2 regions of the Pantoea sp. RCC30.1 genome follow, and region 2 is predicted to be linked to the other one. Evidence: predicted binding sites of a transcription regulator. Region 2 holds the regulator's gene; the other holds the start of a gene.

Region 1 (7,487 bases), on a different contig from region 2:
GTTTCCCGTAATCTCTACAGTGGCTTCCATATTGGTCATGTATGGCTTAAAGCCAAACTGATTGTATCGCTGGAGCACAAAGCAGAGCCGAAAAAAGCGGAATTGGTTGAACCTGAATTTGAAATATCACCAACATCCACGCCAAAGTGATCCTGGACTTCATAATGCACCACCGCCCGGTAACGGTCATTATGAACCTGTAACGATTCTATAGTGATCTGTGTTGCCCAGGTGTCGTGGACAGTTATACGCATGCTATTAAACTTGTCGCTGGAAGCGGTCTGATTTTGGCAAGGTTTTTCGCATGGCTGGTGCAAGCCGTGGAAAAGGGATGATGTTACTACTACTTCCAGACGAGGGGAGTAATTATTTATATCTGGTTTTAAACATCTCGCCACTTTCTTTCACCCGATATATTCCATCATCGACCCAAAAAGCCGTTCCACTTTTTTTTCCATGTTTAACAAACATAAAAGAGTTTTTATCAATACAGTTTATTGGTGGTTTCATATCTTTAAAACAAAGCCTGTCGTAACCATCATCTTCTTTGTAACCATCTCCGAAATCCCAAAAAATGACAGTATAGGAGCCGTCTGAATCGGATTTTGGGATGCCGTATTTTTCTTTCAACATATCTTTGTTTTGGAACCACCAGTTTATTTTCTGTTTATCAGTGAAAGGGAATGTTTTAACTAAAACAGAACTAAAAGTGCCATTGTCATGCACAGCAATAATTTTAACCGGGCGTAGGTATATCCGGGTAGCGTAAGCAACTAATGCGCAGGCAGCTAAAAATAGTATTAATAATTTTTTTTTATTCTTGACCATCATTACGTTCCCCGGAAATTTCAATAGTAGCCTCAATGTTCGTCATGAAAGGCTTGAAATCAAACTGATTATAACGCTGGAGCACAAACCAGATACGGAATAAACGAAACTGGTTGAATCTGAATTTTGAAATATCGTCTATATCAAGCCCAAAGTGATCCTGCATTTTGTAATGTAGAACTGCACGGTAGCCATCATTATTAATCAGTAAGGATTTTATAGTAATATGTGTTGACCAGATGTCGTGAACGGTAATCCCCATACCATTAAAGTTATCCTGGAATCTGTCGAATTTTGGTAATTTACCCTGGAGGATAGCCGCTCTTAGAGCCTCTTTTTTATCCGTCGGAATGCAGTGTTGTTTCCAGTTAATGCTGTTTTTAAGTACATTTTTCAACAAAATAAGAGTGCTGTTTCTTGTCCTGTCATTGAGAATATGCTCCTTCAAAGCATTGTTCAGGTACATATTGCTGAAGCACGAACCATTGCCATGTTGCATATGGGTGATCATCTTTTCGATCAGGTGCTTGTACGGACCATAAACCGAGAACAAGCGCGATAACTCGCGGAATTCATCAAATAGGAGTGCAGCGCACTGCTGGCGGGTAATTTTCTCACCCTCTCCACGGGCGCCATAAAACATAGACTGTGGCTGAGTGAACGGGGTGATTTTCGCCAGGGTGTAAGGATTGGCTCTGGTGGAGATATCCAGCAAATGAAAATGCGCTTTTAACTGTGATTCTGATAAATCACCGCAGCGCATATCTTTAGCGTAGTAGTCGTCCATCCAGTTTTGCGTGGTAAATATCGTGCAGGGAAATTGTAATGCGGCCATTGGTATACATTCCTTGTAAGTAATCCCTTTGGGTATTCACAGGAATGATACGCTGACAGGCTGACATGTAAACACTGAGCTTTCTATTTTGCTCAAATTAGAGAACCAGCGGCGGTAGCTGTTTGAAGGTGCTGACTAATCCTTCTCCCCAGCCTTTACGGATAGTCGTAAAGTACGGGTGGTCTTCGGTAATGCGGTATTGCCGGGCATCGCTATAGCTATCAGAAGGGTAGATCATGACGTCGAGCGGCAGGCCAACGGACAGATTGCTGCGCAGAGTCGAATCCAGTGAAATCAGTGCGCACTGCATCGCTTGCTCCAGAGACATGTCGTAGTGCAGCACCCGGTCAATGATCGGTTTGCCGTACTTGCTTTCACCAATCTGGAAATAGGGCGTATCGCGGGTTGCTTCGATGAAATTACCCTGTGGGTAAATATGGAACAGACCAATATCATCCCCGTTGATTTGCCCGCCGAGCAGCAGGTTGCAACTGAAGTCTGTCGTGCTGCCATTCTGTTGTGCTTCACTGTCGCGCTGGATCACCTCACGAACCGTCTCGCCTATCAGAGAAGCGGCCTCATAGAGGCTGGAGGCATTCAGCAGATTGGGACAGTCGGCATTTCTGCTGCGGTGTCGCAGCAGACTGATAATACTTTGAGTGGTCGCCAGATTACCGGCAGTCTGAAGCACCAGCGTACGATCGCCGTCCTGATGAAACACATGCAGTTTTCGGAAGGTGGAAATATGATCCACGCCAGCATTGGTACGTGAATCGGATGCAAAGACCAGCCCGGATGACAGGCGCATGGCCACACAATAGGTCATACCACACTTCCCTTAAAAAATGATTTGCACGCCATAAGCGTGCATGAAGTTTTCACCATCAGCAAGTCGCTACAGGTCAATTTACATCATTTGTACGGCGGCAATCGCGCACATATCTTCGTATCCCCCGCCAATCCGTAAACCGCGTACCGGACAGGCATCCAGGTAATCAATCCCGACGGCAAGCTTAAGATGTTGATCAGGCATACGGGTATTGTTGGTGATATCAAAGCAGTGCCAGCGGTCTTCCATCCAGACTTCGGCCCAGGCATGGGTCGCGACATGGAGAGAATCTTTGCTGTGCAGGTAACCGCTGACATAGCGTGCCGGTATATTCAGGCTACGACAGCAGCTCAGAAAGACATGAGTATGATCCTGGCATACTCCGCTCCCCGCGGCGAAAGCCTCTGCGGCACTGTCGGTCACAAGGGTAGAGCCGGGGGTATATGGCATCCTGAGTAGCAGGTCCGCCATCAGGTTTTCCAGGGCGGCCAGAATCGCCTGGGGCTGATAATAGCGCAGGGCAAAAGCCTGAATCGCCGCATCGGGCTGGGTCAGCGGACTGTGGCGCAGGAAGACCAGCGGTGATAAATGCCCCTGAGCCTGATCTTCAATGCCGTGTTCAATCTCCACCACGCCGTGTGCCTGAATAGTGATGGACTCATGCGGTTCATCGAGTGTCAGCACATGCATGATGTTGCCGAAGGCATCGGTGGTGCACACCGCCTTATCCGGCAAGGTCAGTTTCCAGGAGAGTATGCGTTGATGAGGTGATTCCTGAGGCGTCAGTCGCAGGTACTGGATACTCCGTTGCACCGCCTGGTCGTAGCGGTAGTGCGTGTTGTGCTCAATGCTAAGTTTCATTGCGCCTCCAGATACGTGTGATGAATACTTTCGGCGATCTCGGTTACCTGGGCGAGAAAGGTTTCCAGCCAGTTGTTCAGCCCGATTCTGCTCAGGTCTTTCATGGAACTGAAGCGCAGTTCGGCGTGCAGGATATGCGCCAGCCGGCGTGGCTGGTTTGCACGGCCACCAATCAGCTCCAGTTGCTGAACCATATCGTTGATACACGCCAGCAACGAACGCGGCAGCTCGTTGCGCAGGATCATCAGCTCGGCGATGGTCTCCCGGCTCAGGGGCTGCTTGTAAATACTATGGTAGGCTTCGCGCGCGCTTACCGCCTGCAGCAGTGTGTCCATGCGGTAATATTCGCGCACCGGGTCGTCATCAATATCCATCAGTCTGTTTTTCACTTCCAGCAGACGGGCGGTGCCATCAGCCCGTTCCAGCAGCGTCCCGAGACGGATAAAGTGCATCGCGTCGCTGCGGAGCAGGGTACCGAACATGGCACCGCGGAACAGATGAGAGCGCTCTTTCAACCAGTCAAAGAAGGCGTCCGCACCGTCTGAACCGATGCCCTGACGGCGTAACGATTTCATCCCGATCCAGGTGGCATTGATACATTCCCAGACTTCGGATGAGAGGCTGCCACGTACAGCATGCGCGTTGTTCCAGCCCATCTGCAGGCAACTGAAGATGCTGCTGTCATTCCGGTTATCAAGAGCGAAAAAACTGACCAGATTGGGCATCGTCAGTGTCGGGTAGGTTTCAGCATACAGCTCGCTGGTGCTGGTCAGGTTGAGCGGTACCAGCAGATCATGCGTACCCCCGTTGCGGATGGGCATCATCGACAATTTGTTGGTGACGTCCAGCACCCGGGCGATATTTTCTGCCCGCTCCAGATAGCGGGCCATCCAATAGAGTTCACTGGCTGTCCGGCTCAGCATATATCATCCTCCAGTACCCAGGTGTCCTTGGTTCCGCCGCCCTGTGACGAATTGACGACCAGCGATCCTTCCGTCAACGCGACGCGGGTCAGCCCGCCGGGCACCAGTCGAATCTCCGCGCCACTGAGCACAAAGGGTCGGAGGTCGATATGACGTGGTGCCAGGCCGTCGTTGACGAACGTGGGGCAGGTAGACAACGCCAGTGTGTTTTGCGCGATGTAATTTTGCGGACGCGCCAGCAACAGGTCACGGAAGTGGGCGAGCTCAGCTTTGCTGGCGGCGGGGCCGATCAACATGCCGTAACCGCCAGCGCCGTGAACCTCTTTCACGACCATTTTTTCGAGGTTGGCCAGCACATACGACAGCTCATTTTTATGCCTGCATTGCCAGGTTGGCACGTTGTTGAGGATCGGTTCTTCATGCAGATAAAAGCGCACCATATCCGGAACATAGGGATAGATAGATTTGTCATCAGCCACGCCCGTGCCGATAGCATTGGCCAGGACGACATTGCCAGCCCGGTAAACTGACAGCAGTCCCGGTACGCCGAGCATGGAGTCCGGGCGGAACGCCAGCGGATCGAGGAAGGCGTCGTCAACCCGACGATAGATCACATGTATTCTGCATGGCCCGGCAGTCGTGCGCATGAACAGCATGCCATCCTTAACGAACAGATCGGCACTTTCAACCAGCTCAACGCCCATTTGCTGAGCCAGGAAACTGTGTTCGAAGTAAGCGCTGTTAAAGCGGCCAGGGGTCAATACCACCACGGTGGGATCGTTGATGGGTGAGCTTTCGCGAAGCGTCTGTAGCAGATGCGATGGATAGCGTTCTACAGGGGCAATGCGTTGCTGTCCAAACAGTTCCGGATAGAGCCGCATCATCATCTTACGGTTCTCCAGCATATAGGAGACGCCAGAGGGGGTACGCAAATTATCTTCCAGAACGTAATAGTCGCCATCACTGTTGCGCACCATATCCACACCGACAATATGTGCATAGATATCACGATGGAGATCAACGCCCTGCATACAGGGTTGATACTGTTCGTTGGCCAGAACCTGTTCTGCCGGAATGATGCCCGCCTTCAGAATATGTTGTTCATGGTAGATATCGTAGAGGAAGGCATTGAGCGCCTGCACACGCTGGCGAATACCGGCATCGAGCATGGCCCACTCGGCGGCCGGGATAATACGTGGCACGCTGTCGAACGGGATCAACCGTTCTGCACCACTATCGTCATCGTAGACATTGAACGTAATCCCTACCCGGTGAAACAGGAGGGCGGCTTCTTCCCGCTTGCGCTGGACAGCCTGATGATCAGCCTGTTGCAGCCATTGCCAGTAGGCAGCGTAGTGGTCACGGTGTTCACCTTCAGCCAGAAGCATCTCATCAAAAAAGGGTGAAGCGGAGAGATTGATATTCAGCATCGTCACCTCGCAGACGTTAAAGGCTGTCAATCAATCCAAGCATAAACTGTGCCAGCATCAGAAGAAGCGAAACGGTGCAAAGCCGTCATATTGCCAGGTCAGATGCCCCGTTTTGGTGCAGACTCAGTGCGGGCGTGTCTTAATTTGGCGCTTAGTATGTCGCGATGAACAAAAAAACGGTTCACGGCCCACGGCCACCTGGCGGGCGAAGTTACCGCAAATAAGTGCTGACGATGAATCCACTGGGCGTAGATATATCCAGGTTGCGTAAGCGAGTAATGCGCAAACAGCCAAAAAGAGGATTTTGAATATCGTGCAGGGTAATTGTAATGGAGCCATTGGTATACATTCCTTGTATAAACTTCCGTCGTGGTTTTCACGGGGGATAGCCTCAGTGTTATTTTGCCACGTTCCGGACAGGGGGGTAGTAAGATATGCTGTTACTTTGATTCATTTTTTACAATTATACCGTTTTTATTGATGGTGTATTCGCTACCGTCAACGCCAAATGAAATGTTACTATTTCGGGTATTCCATATGGAAAAAATTCTGTTCTTATCAATGCAATTCAACGGTGGTTGTATATCATCAAAGCATCGCCTGTCGTATTTACCTTGCTCTTTATAGCCATCTGCAAAATCCCAGAAAACTATAGAGAAAAAACCATTTTTCCCAGGTTGCGGAATATCATATTTTTCTTTTAACATGTTCTTATTTTTCAGCCACCAGCTAATTTTCCCTCTATCAGTAAACGGGAAGTTTCTTACCAGGACAGAGCTAAACTCTCCATCTTTATGTACTGCGACAACCTCTGCAGGACGCAGCGACAGCCAAAGCCAGTAGCCCAAAAGAACACAGCCAGCCAGAAAGAACAGCGCAATAGCTTTCTTGTTTTTTATTCTCACTTGCGGTCTCCAGTGATTTCTATGGTGGCTTCCAGGTTGGTCATAAATGTCCTGAAACCAAATTGGTTATACCGCTGTAATGCGTCCATTGGTATACATTCATTGTATAATCTTCCGTCGTGGTCTTCACTGGGGATAATACGCAATGACGTGCGCAAATGTTAATCATAGTTTGTCCTCTCCCGGACATCGATTGCTGATTCAGGACCGGGAGATAGTGGATACTTTGTACCAATAACTCATTTAATCGGATTCGACTTTTATAATGTCGCCATTCTGGACTAATCGGTAATTATCACCATCATATATAGTAAAAAAAACACCTCTATTTTTGCTATTAGTTACAGTGAATACAGCATCTTTTTCAATACAGTTTTTTTCGCTTTTAATATCATTGAAACAGAATCTGTCATATTTTCCCTCCTCTTTATACCCCTCTCCAAACAACCAGACGGTAACTGAAAAAGAACCATCCTCCGCTGGGTTAGGAACATTATACTTTTCTTTAAAAATAGCTTTGTTTTCCATCCACCAATTTATTTTACCCTTATCTGTAAATGGAGTGTTTTTAACCAAAATAGCACTAAAATTACTTTCTCTATGATGAACCGCAATAATCTCTACAGGACGCAGCGACAGCCAAAGCCAGTAGCCCAGAAACACACAGCCAGCCAGAAAGAACAGCGCAATAGCTTTCTTGTTTTTCATTCTAATTTACGGGTTCCGGTGATTTCTATGGTGGCTTCCATATTGGTCATAAATGGCCTGAAACCAAATTGGTTGTACCGCTGTAGTACAAACCAGATACGGAAAAATCGGAACTGGTTAAATCTGAATTTTGAAATATCGTTAACATCAAGGCCAAAGTGATCCTGG
Region 2 (7,487 bases):
TGAAATGATACGAATTAACCAAAACGATTTGGAATGATAAAGAAGAATCTAAAAGTTTGTCTTTTTCTCCTCCTGACATGAGGGTTCCGGCTGGAAAAAAACGGTGCCATAACAGCCAAAAGTGAGTCCGTTAATCGCTGTTTATTTATACTTTATAGCGATAATTCTGATTAAGCTTTGGACAGCATTGGATTAAGAAAAAAATAACAGTTAAGTATAGCGAATGATTTATGCGGGCGCTTATTACCGATTATTAACTTTTTATCTGGAAAGGTGCTAAGCAGGTTCAATTAATGGAACCGATTCCTTTTTTTCGGAAGTCATTGAACTATTTCGAACTGTTGCAGCATTTTGATGCAAAATGATTGAATAAAGTCTGGAAACTACCTCCTCGTTTTCAGCGATAATCGTAAAAAGACTGCTTTAACAGCAGTGATTACATGAGTGATTGATTAACGTCTGAAACAAGTATGGGAAGATTGCATGAACAAGCATAAAGGAAGCGTCGGACAGCGTATCAGACGTATTGTTGGTCGCGTGCTGTTGGTATGGCTGTTGGTATGGCTGGCGGGGATTTTACTCTTTTCATTCTTACCGGTACCGTTCTCGGCGGTGATGGCTGAACGACAGATCGGTGCCTGGTTACGCGGTGATTTTAGTTATGTCGCACATTCAGACTGGGTTGGCCATGACGAGATTTCGCCCTGGATGGGACTGGCGGTTATCGCCTCAGAAGATCAAAAGTTTCCCACTCACTGGGGCTTTGATGTGGCGGCGATTGAGTCCGTACTGGATAAGAGCGACAACCGGATGCGCGGGGCGTCCACGCTGTCACAACAGACGGCGAAGAATCTGTTCCTCTGGGATGGTCGCAGCTGGGTCCGTAAAGGTCTGGAGGCGGGTCTGACGGTAGGGATTGAGACGGTCTGGACAAAGCGACGCATACTGACCGTCTATCTCAATATTGCAGAATTCGGGCCGGGTATCTTTGGCGTTGAGGCGGCTTCACAGCGCTACTTCCATAAGCCAGCCAGCCGGCTGACCGCAGCCGACGCCGCTTTGCTGGCTGCAGTACTGCCTAATCCGATTCGTTATCGTGCTGCTGCGCCCTCAGGTTATGTCAGAGAGCGGCAGCAGTGGATACTGCGTCAGATGCGCCAGCTGGGCGGCGAGGGCTTCCTGCAGCGTAATAAGCTCGACTAAACCTTAATCTTCATCGAAGCCCGCTTCAAATAGCTCAATGACCGCAGCCAGCGCCGGAACTTCCTCCGGGCCGCTGGCTTCGATCTCAATGTGCCCGCCTTTGGCCGAGTCGAGCATCAGCAGCGCAATCACGCTGCTGGCTTCGGCTTCCGTACCCGCCTCATTGCGCAGCAACACTTCGGCATCAAAGCTCTGCACCAGCTCAAACAACTTCATGGCCGGACGGGCGTGCATGCCCAGCTTATTTTTTATTTCTACAGTTTGTCGGACGGTCATGATTTGCGCTTTTCCAGCGTGCGATGGCGTGACTGAACATTCTTACCGCGCGAACGGAAGTAATCCGCCAGTTGTTCTGCGATATAGACAGAGCGGTGTTTGCCGCCGGTGCAGCCAATCGCCACGGTAAGATAGCTACGGTTATTGGTTTCCAGCATCGGCAGCCAGAGTTCAAGGTAGCTGCGCGTCTGGTAGATAAAGTTATGCACTTCAGTGTGACGATCAAGGAAGGCCGCCACAGGACGATCGAGGCCGGTCATCGGGCGCAGTTTCGGATCCCAGTGGGGGTTGGGCAGAAAGCGCACGTCAAACACATAATCAGCGTCAATCGGGATGCCATGCTTGAAGCCAAAGGATTCAAACACCATGGTCAGCTCGCGTTCACGCTTGCCCAGCAGGCGGGTGCGCAGCATCTCGGCCAGTTCATGCACCGACATCTCTGAGGTGTCGATGATCAGATCGGCTCGCGAACGCAGCGGCTCCAGCAGATCGCTCTCTTCATCGATGGCGCTCTCCAGCGACAGGTTTTTGCTGGAGAGGGGATGCAGACGGCGCGTATCGCTGTAGCGACGAATCAGGGTGTTGCGATCGGCATCGAGGAACAGCAGCTGAGGTGAAAATGTGTCAGGCAGATTATTCAGTGCGGTTTCAAAAATTTCCGGGGATTCAGGCATGTTACGCACGTCGATACTGACCGCTGCCGAAATATTGCGCTCAGCCAGCGAGTTAGCTAACTCAGGCAGCAGCACGACTGGCAGGTTATCAACACAGTAGAACCCCATATCTTCCAGCGCACGGAGTGCCACTGACTTCCCCGAGCCTGAACGACCGCTAACGATCATCAGCACCATGACCTTCTCTCCCGTTTTAAAACCGGCTCCAGGCCGGTAAAGACGCGTTACTGCTCTGTCTGGACTTCCGTAATAATGGCGTAGAGCTCTTCATCACTCTGCGCAGCACGCAGACGACGGCAGACCGTTTTATCTGCCAGACGCTTCGCCACCAGTGACAGGGTGTGCAGGTGTGTTTTGCACTGGTCAGCCGGGACCAGTAAGGCAAACAACAGATCGACCGGCTGGTTGTCGACGGCATCAAACGCAATCGGCTGTTCGAGGCTGATAAACACCCCAACCGCGCGCAGCGTATCCTCTTCCAGCTTGCCGTGAGGAATGGCTATCCCGTTACCAATACCGGTACTGCCCATGCGTTCGCGGGTCAGGATCGCTTCGAAAAGCGTCTGGTGCGGCAGGTTGAGCTGCTTAGCGGCCAGTTCGCTGATGATTTCCAGCGCACGTTTTTTGCTCTGGCAGTGTACGCCGCTGCGGGTGCAGTCTGGCGAAAGCACTGTGCTCAATTCCAGTGTGAGATCGTTGTTCATTATCGTTTCACTTGCGTGTTCACCAGGCCATTCACCGCAGCGCGTCTTAACGCCCGAGACAAACGGCGCTTGCTCAGATGACAAAACGGGGCGGATTATCCGCCCCATCCTGTCGGCTCTGCGCGCCAGGCGCGCGTCGCTAGCGTGAAGGTTAGTGTTTTTTCAGTTTATCTTTGTGTTTGGTCAGCTGACGGGCAAGCTTGTCGATCAACCCATCAATTGCCGCATACATATCTTCCGCTTCTGATGTGGCGTGCAGCTCGCCACCATTCACGTGTAGTGTTGCGTCCGCCACCTGAGTGACTTTCTCAACCTTCAGGACAATATAGACCTGATTGATATGTTCAAAATAATGTTCCAGTTTGGCAAATTTACCGTTTACGAATTCACGCAGAGGCGCAGTGATTTCAACGTGTTGCCCGGTCAGGTTCAGCTGCATAGGTCTTCCTTCTCATTTCTTTCAAACCAGTTGCTTACGCTGGTTCGATGGCGGGATGGATAAAGACTCACGATATTTGGCGACGGTACGCCGTGCCACCATAATCCCCTGATCAGATAACATGGAGGTCAGTTTACTGTCGCTCAAGGGTTTGGCTGGATTTTCCGCCGAAATTAATTTCTTCACCAGGGCACGAATCGCCGTCGAGGAGGCTTCGCCGCCACCTTCAGTATTGACGTGACTGGAGAAAAAGTACTTCAGTTCAAAAATGCCACGCGGGCTGTGCAAATACTTCTGCGTGGTCACACGGGAAATGGTCGACTCATGCATCTCAACAGCCTGGGCGATATCCGCCAGCACCATCGGACGCATAAATTCTTCACCCTGCTCGAAAAACGCCTGCTGCTGCTCAACAATGCAGCGCGTCACTTTCAGCAGCGTATCATTGCGGCTTTCCAGACTCTTAATCAGCCAGCGGGCTTCCTGCAGGTTGCTGCGAATGAACTGGCTGTCGCTGTCGTTGCGCGTCGCGCCGCCCATTGCCGCATAGTGCTGATTAATCTTGAGGCGCGGCACGCTGTCGGCATTGAGTTCAACCGTCCAGCGGCTGCCAACCTTACGCACCAGCACATCGGGAATGACATATTCCGGTTCGCTGGTGTTAATCGACTGACCCGGACGCGGGTCCAGCGACTGAATCAGCAGCATCGCCTCTTTCAGCACCTCTTCTTTGAGACGCGTCACCCGCATCAGGCTGCGGAAATCGTGATTTGCCAGCAGGTCAAGATGTTCGCTGACGATCAGGCGTGCTTCAGCCAGCATTGGCGTTTCAGGCGCATATTGCGACAGCTGAACCAGCAGACAGTCACGCAGATCGCGCGCGCCAACACCAATAGGATCAAAGCGCTGGATGCGTTTCAGCACCGCTTCAACTTCATCTGCTTCAAGCTCATCGTTGCCGATACTGTCGAGGATCTCCTCAAGCGAAACGGTGAGATATCCGGTGTCATCAATAGCATCGACGATAGAGGTGGCAATAGCGCGATCGGTGTCACTGAAAGGCGTCAGTCCAACCTGCCACATCAGATAGTCCTGAAGTGACTGCGTGGTTTCGCCTTGATAAACCGGTAACTCATCATCCTGATAATCGGTGCCGGTGCCGGAAGGCGTGCCCGCGGTATAGATCTCATCCCAGGTGGCATCCAGCGGCAGTTCATCGGGCATCTCTTTCTGCTCAAGCGCTTCGCGTGTATCCAGCGCCTCAGACTCTGACGATTCGCGGGAGTCGATCTCTTCATGCAGATCAGTCTGCTCAAGCAGCGGATTGCTTTCGAGAGCAAGCTGTAACTCCTGCTGGAGTTCAAGCGTAGAGAGTTGCAGCAGACGAATCGCCTGCTGCAATTGTGGAGTCATTGCCAGCTGTTGGCTGAACCTGAGTTGTAAACCTTGCTTCATAGACAGGATAATCGTTCCCAGGTAAACATCGGTATTAACGACACCTTATCAGAGTCTGAACTCTTCACCCAAATAAACCCGCTTAACCTGCTCATCCGCAAGAATTTCATTAGGTGTTCCGTGCGCAATCAGGCGTCCCTGGCTGACGATATAAGCCCGCTCACAGACCGCTAAGGTTTCACGCACGTTATGGTCGGTGATCAGCACGCCGAGGCCGCTGTCACGCAGATGCTCAATGATTTTCTTGATGTCGATAACGGAGATCGGGTCAACACCGGCAAAAGGCTCATCCAGCAGGATAAATTTAGGATTAGCAGCCAGTGCGCGCGCGATCTCAACTCGACGTCGCTCACCACCTGAAAGTGCCTGACCCATGCTGTCGCGCAGGTGCTCGATGTGGAACTCTTCCATCAGCTCACGGGCGCGATCCTGGCGTTGCTCTTCGGTCAGATCATCACGAATCTGCAGTACTGCCATCAGGTTATCGTAGACGCTGAGGCGACGGAAAATCGACGCCTCCTGCGGCAGATAGCCGATGCCACGACGCGCACGCGCATGCAGCGGCAGGATACTGATATCTTCATCATCAATAACAATGCGGCCAGCGTCACGCGGGACAATGCCCACCACCATGTAAAAGGTGGTGGTCTTACCGGCCCCGTTCGGGCCAAGCAGGCCGACAATCTCGCCGGACTTTACCTGCAGACTGACATCTTCTACCACGCGACGGCCTTTATATGCCTTCGCCAGGTTTTCTGCGATTAATGTGGCCATAGCTATCAGTTACTCTTCTTTCCGCTGTTGGACGAACCTTTATCCTGAAGTTGCGACGGCACCAGGACGGTGGTGACGCGCTTGTTCTGGCCCTGGCTGTAAGCCTGCATTTTCTGCTCTTTTACCAGATAGGTAATACGATCGCCTTTGATGTTGCTGTCCTGCTGCTCAATGAAAGCATTGCCGGTCAGTTCAACGAAATCGTTAGCCAGTTCGTAGTGCAGTTTTGAGGCATGGCCCTGAACCGGCTTGCCGCTGTCCTGCATCTGATAGAAGGTAGCGGGATTACCGTAGGCATCAACGATGGTTTTCTTGCTGTCGCCGCCAGGACGGGTCACCACGACTTTATCCGCCGTGATTTTGATTGAACCCTGCGTCACGATGACATTGCCGGTAAAGGTCGCGACATTGCCCTGCAAATCCAGCGCCTGATTCTGCGAGTCAATATTGACGGGCTTATCCGAGTCACCGGTCAGGGCAAGCGCTGGAACGCTGGTTGCCAGCAACATGCTGGCCAGTAAAAGCTTCAGGCTATTTTTGTTCATTTTGAATTTCATATGAGGTTTTGACCTTCTCGATTAACTCGGCGTTTTTTGTCCGTAAATTGCCGCGCATTTTCATGCCGGTGGAGTTAAAACTGCGGCCATACAATGTCACCTGGTCATCAGAGGTAACGTCCTGAGTGACAAGATTGATCTGCGCGTTATCCGTTTTGATACGCTCAAGCTGAGAATCCTGCGTCAGCGTATTCAGCTCAACATGGCCATACAGATAAAGCATACGATCTTTGGTGAGCTTTGCTTTATCCGCGCGTAGCGTCCAGGTAGGGATTTTGTTCTCATCATAAGTGGTCATCACCGGATTTTCGAACCAGCTCAGCTCGTCATCCGAGAAATAGGTCACTTTGTCTGAGACCAGTTTATATGACAGCGCGCCCTGCGGGTTGTAAACCACAGTATGTGAATCCGCACTGGTATAGGTCGGCGACTGACTGCCCGTCCCGACTGGCGTGGCATCGTCATCCTGGTTAGTAAGATTCCAGCCGATCAAAACCAGTGCAATCAAGGTCAGAATCAGCGTTATCCAACGCCTGCTTTTACTCATACTGATTGCCCTTTGGCATCCTCAAATTTGTTCTGCGCCATTAAGATCAGGTCACATACTTCGCGAACCGCACCGCGTCCGCCGGCGATCCGCGTGACATAATGCGCGCGTGGCAACAGGATTGGATGTGCATCCGCTACCGCCACGCTTAATCCCACTTTCGCCATAACCGGCCAGTCGATCAGGTCATCACCGATGTAGGCGACCTGATCGTCGGAAAGAGACAGTTTATCCAGAAGTTCACGATAGGCCAAAAGCTTATCGGATTGTCCCTGATAAAGATGACGGATGCCGAGCGTTTTGCAGCGATCTTCCATCAGACGGGCATTGCGGCCGGTAATAATAGCCACTTCCACATCGGAGGTCAGCAAACAGCGCACGCCGTAACCGTCCCGCACGTTGAATGCCTTCAGCTCTTCGCCATTATTCCCCATGTAGATCACTCCGTCGGACATCACGCCATCGACGTCGCAGATCAGCAGACGAATGTTGCTGGCGCGCGCCATAAAGTCCGCAGTGACCGGGCCGTAGCAGGTTTCAATCGGGGGAGTTGCCTGTTGCATTTTCTCTTCCTGTTCAGACTACGCCAGCGCGCAGCATGTCATGCATATGTACCACACCGAGCAGACGGTCGTCATCGGCCACCAGAATTGAGGTAATGTTTTTGGTCTGCATGAGGTTAAGGGCTTCAACCGCCAGCATGTTTGGCCGGACGCGGATGCCACCTGGCGTCATCACTTCTCCAATGGTGGCGCGCTGGAAATCGATGCCCATATCAAAGATGCGGCGCAGGTCACCATCAGTAAAGATACCTTCAATTTTCATCAGACCGTCGACGATTACCGTCAGCCCCAGATT

The links. The regulator sigma-54, encoded in region 2, starts transcription at its own class of promoters, with help from an activator protein. The targets are predictions, from matches to a motif close to GTTGGCACANNTTTCGCTNT.
Region 1: the regulator sigma-54 is predicted to act here: its motif matches at 5,743-5,762, upstream of AC2LB6_RS09305 (circularly permuted type 2 ATP-grasp protein).

Annotation. Positions count from the first base shown of each region.
Region 1 is NZ_JBXUHX010000008.1:34,352-41,838, forward strand. Features, by position in the region: partial or broken gene AC2LB6_RS09275 (DUF3289 family protein) at 1-254, opposite strand, end outside; gene AC2LB6_RS09280 (DUF943 family protein) at 367-831, opposite strand; gene AC2LB6_RS09285 (YPO3983 family protein) at 815-1,663, opposite strand; gene AC2LB6_RS09290 (proteasome-type protease) at 1,761-2,489, opposite strand; gene AC2LB6_RS09295 (transglutaminase family protein) at 2,571-3,353, opposite strand; gene AC2LB6_RS09300 (alpha-E domain-containing protein) at 3,350-4,276, opposite strand; gene AC2LB6_RS09305 (circularly permuted type 2 ATP-grasp protein) at 4,270-5,706, opposite strand; gene AC2LB6_RS09310 (DUF943 family protein) at 6,147-6,611, opposite strand; partial or broken gene AC2LB6_RS09315 (DUF3289 family protein) at 6,608-6,691, opposite strand; gene AC2LB6_RS09320 (DUF943 family protein) at 6,855-7,325, opposite strand; gene AC2LB6_RS09325 (YPO3983 family protein) at 7,316-7,487, opposite strand, start outside.
Region 2 is NZ_JBXUHX010000019.1:28,656-36,142, forward strand. Features, by position in the region: gene mtgA (monofunctional biosynthetic peptidoglycan transglycosylase) at 484-1,203, shown strand; gene npr (PTS phosphocarrier protein NPr) at 1,207-1,479, opposite strand; gene rapZ (RNase adapter RapZ) at 1,476-2,330, opposite strand; gene ptsN (PTS IIA-like nitrogen regulatory protein PtsN) at 2,378-2,857, opposite strand; gene hpf (ribosome hibernation promoting factor) at 3,009-3,296, opposite strand; gene rpoN (RNA polymerase factor sigma-54) at 3,318-4,751, opposite strand; gene lptB (LPS export ABC transporter ATP-binding protein) at 4,800-5,525, opposite strand; gene lptA (lipopolysaccharide ABC transporter substrate-binding protein LptA) at 5,531-6,082, opposite strand; gene lptC (LPS export ABC transporter periplasmic protein LptC) at 6,057-6,629, opposite strand; gene kdsC (3-deoxy-manno-octulosonate-8-phosphatase KdsC) at 6,626-7,192, opposite strand; gene kdsD (arabinose-5-phosphate isomerase KdsD) at 7,206-7,487, opposite strand, start outside.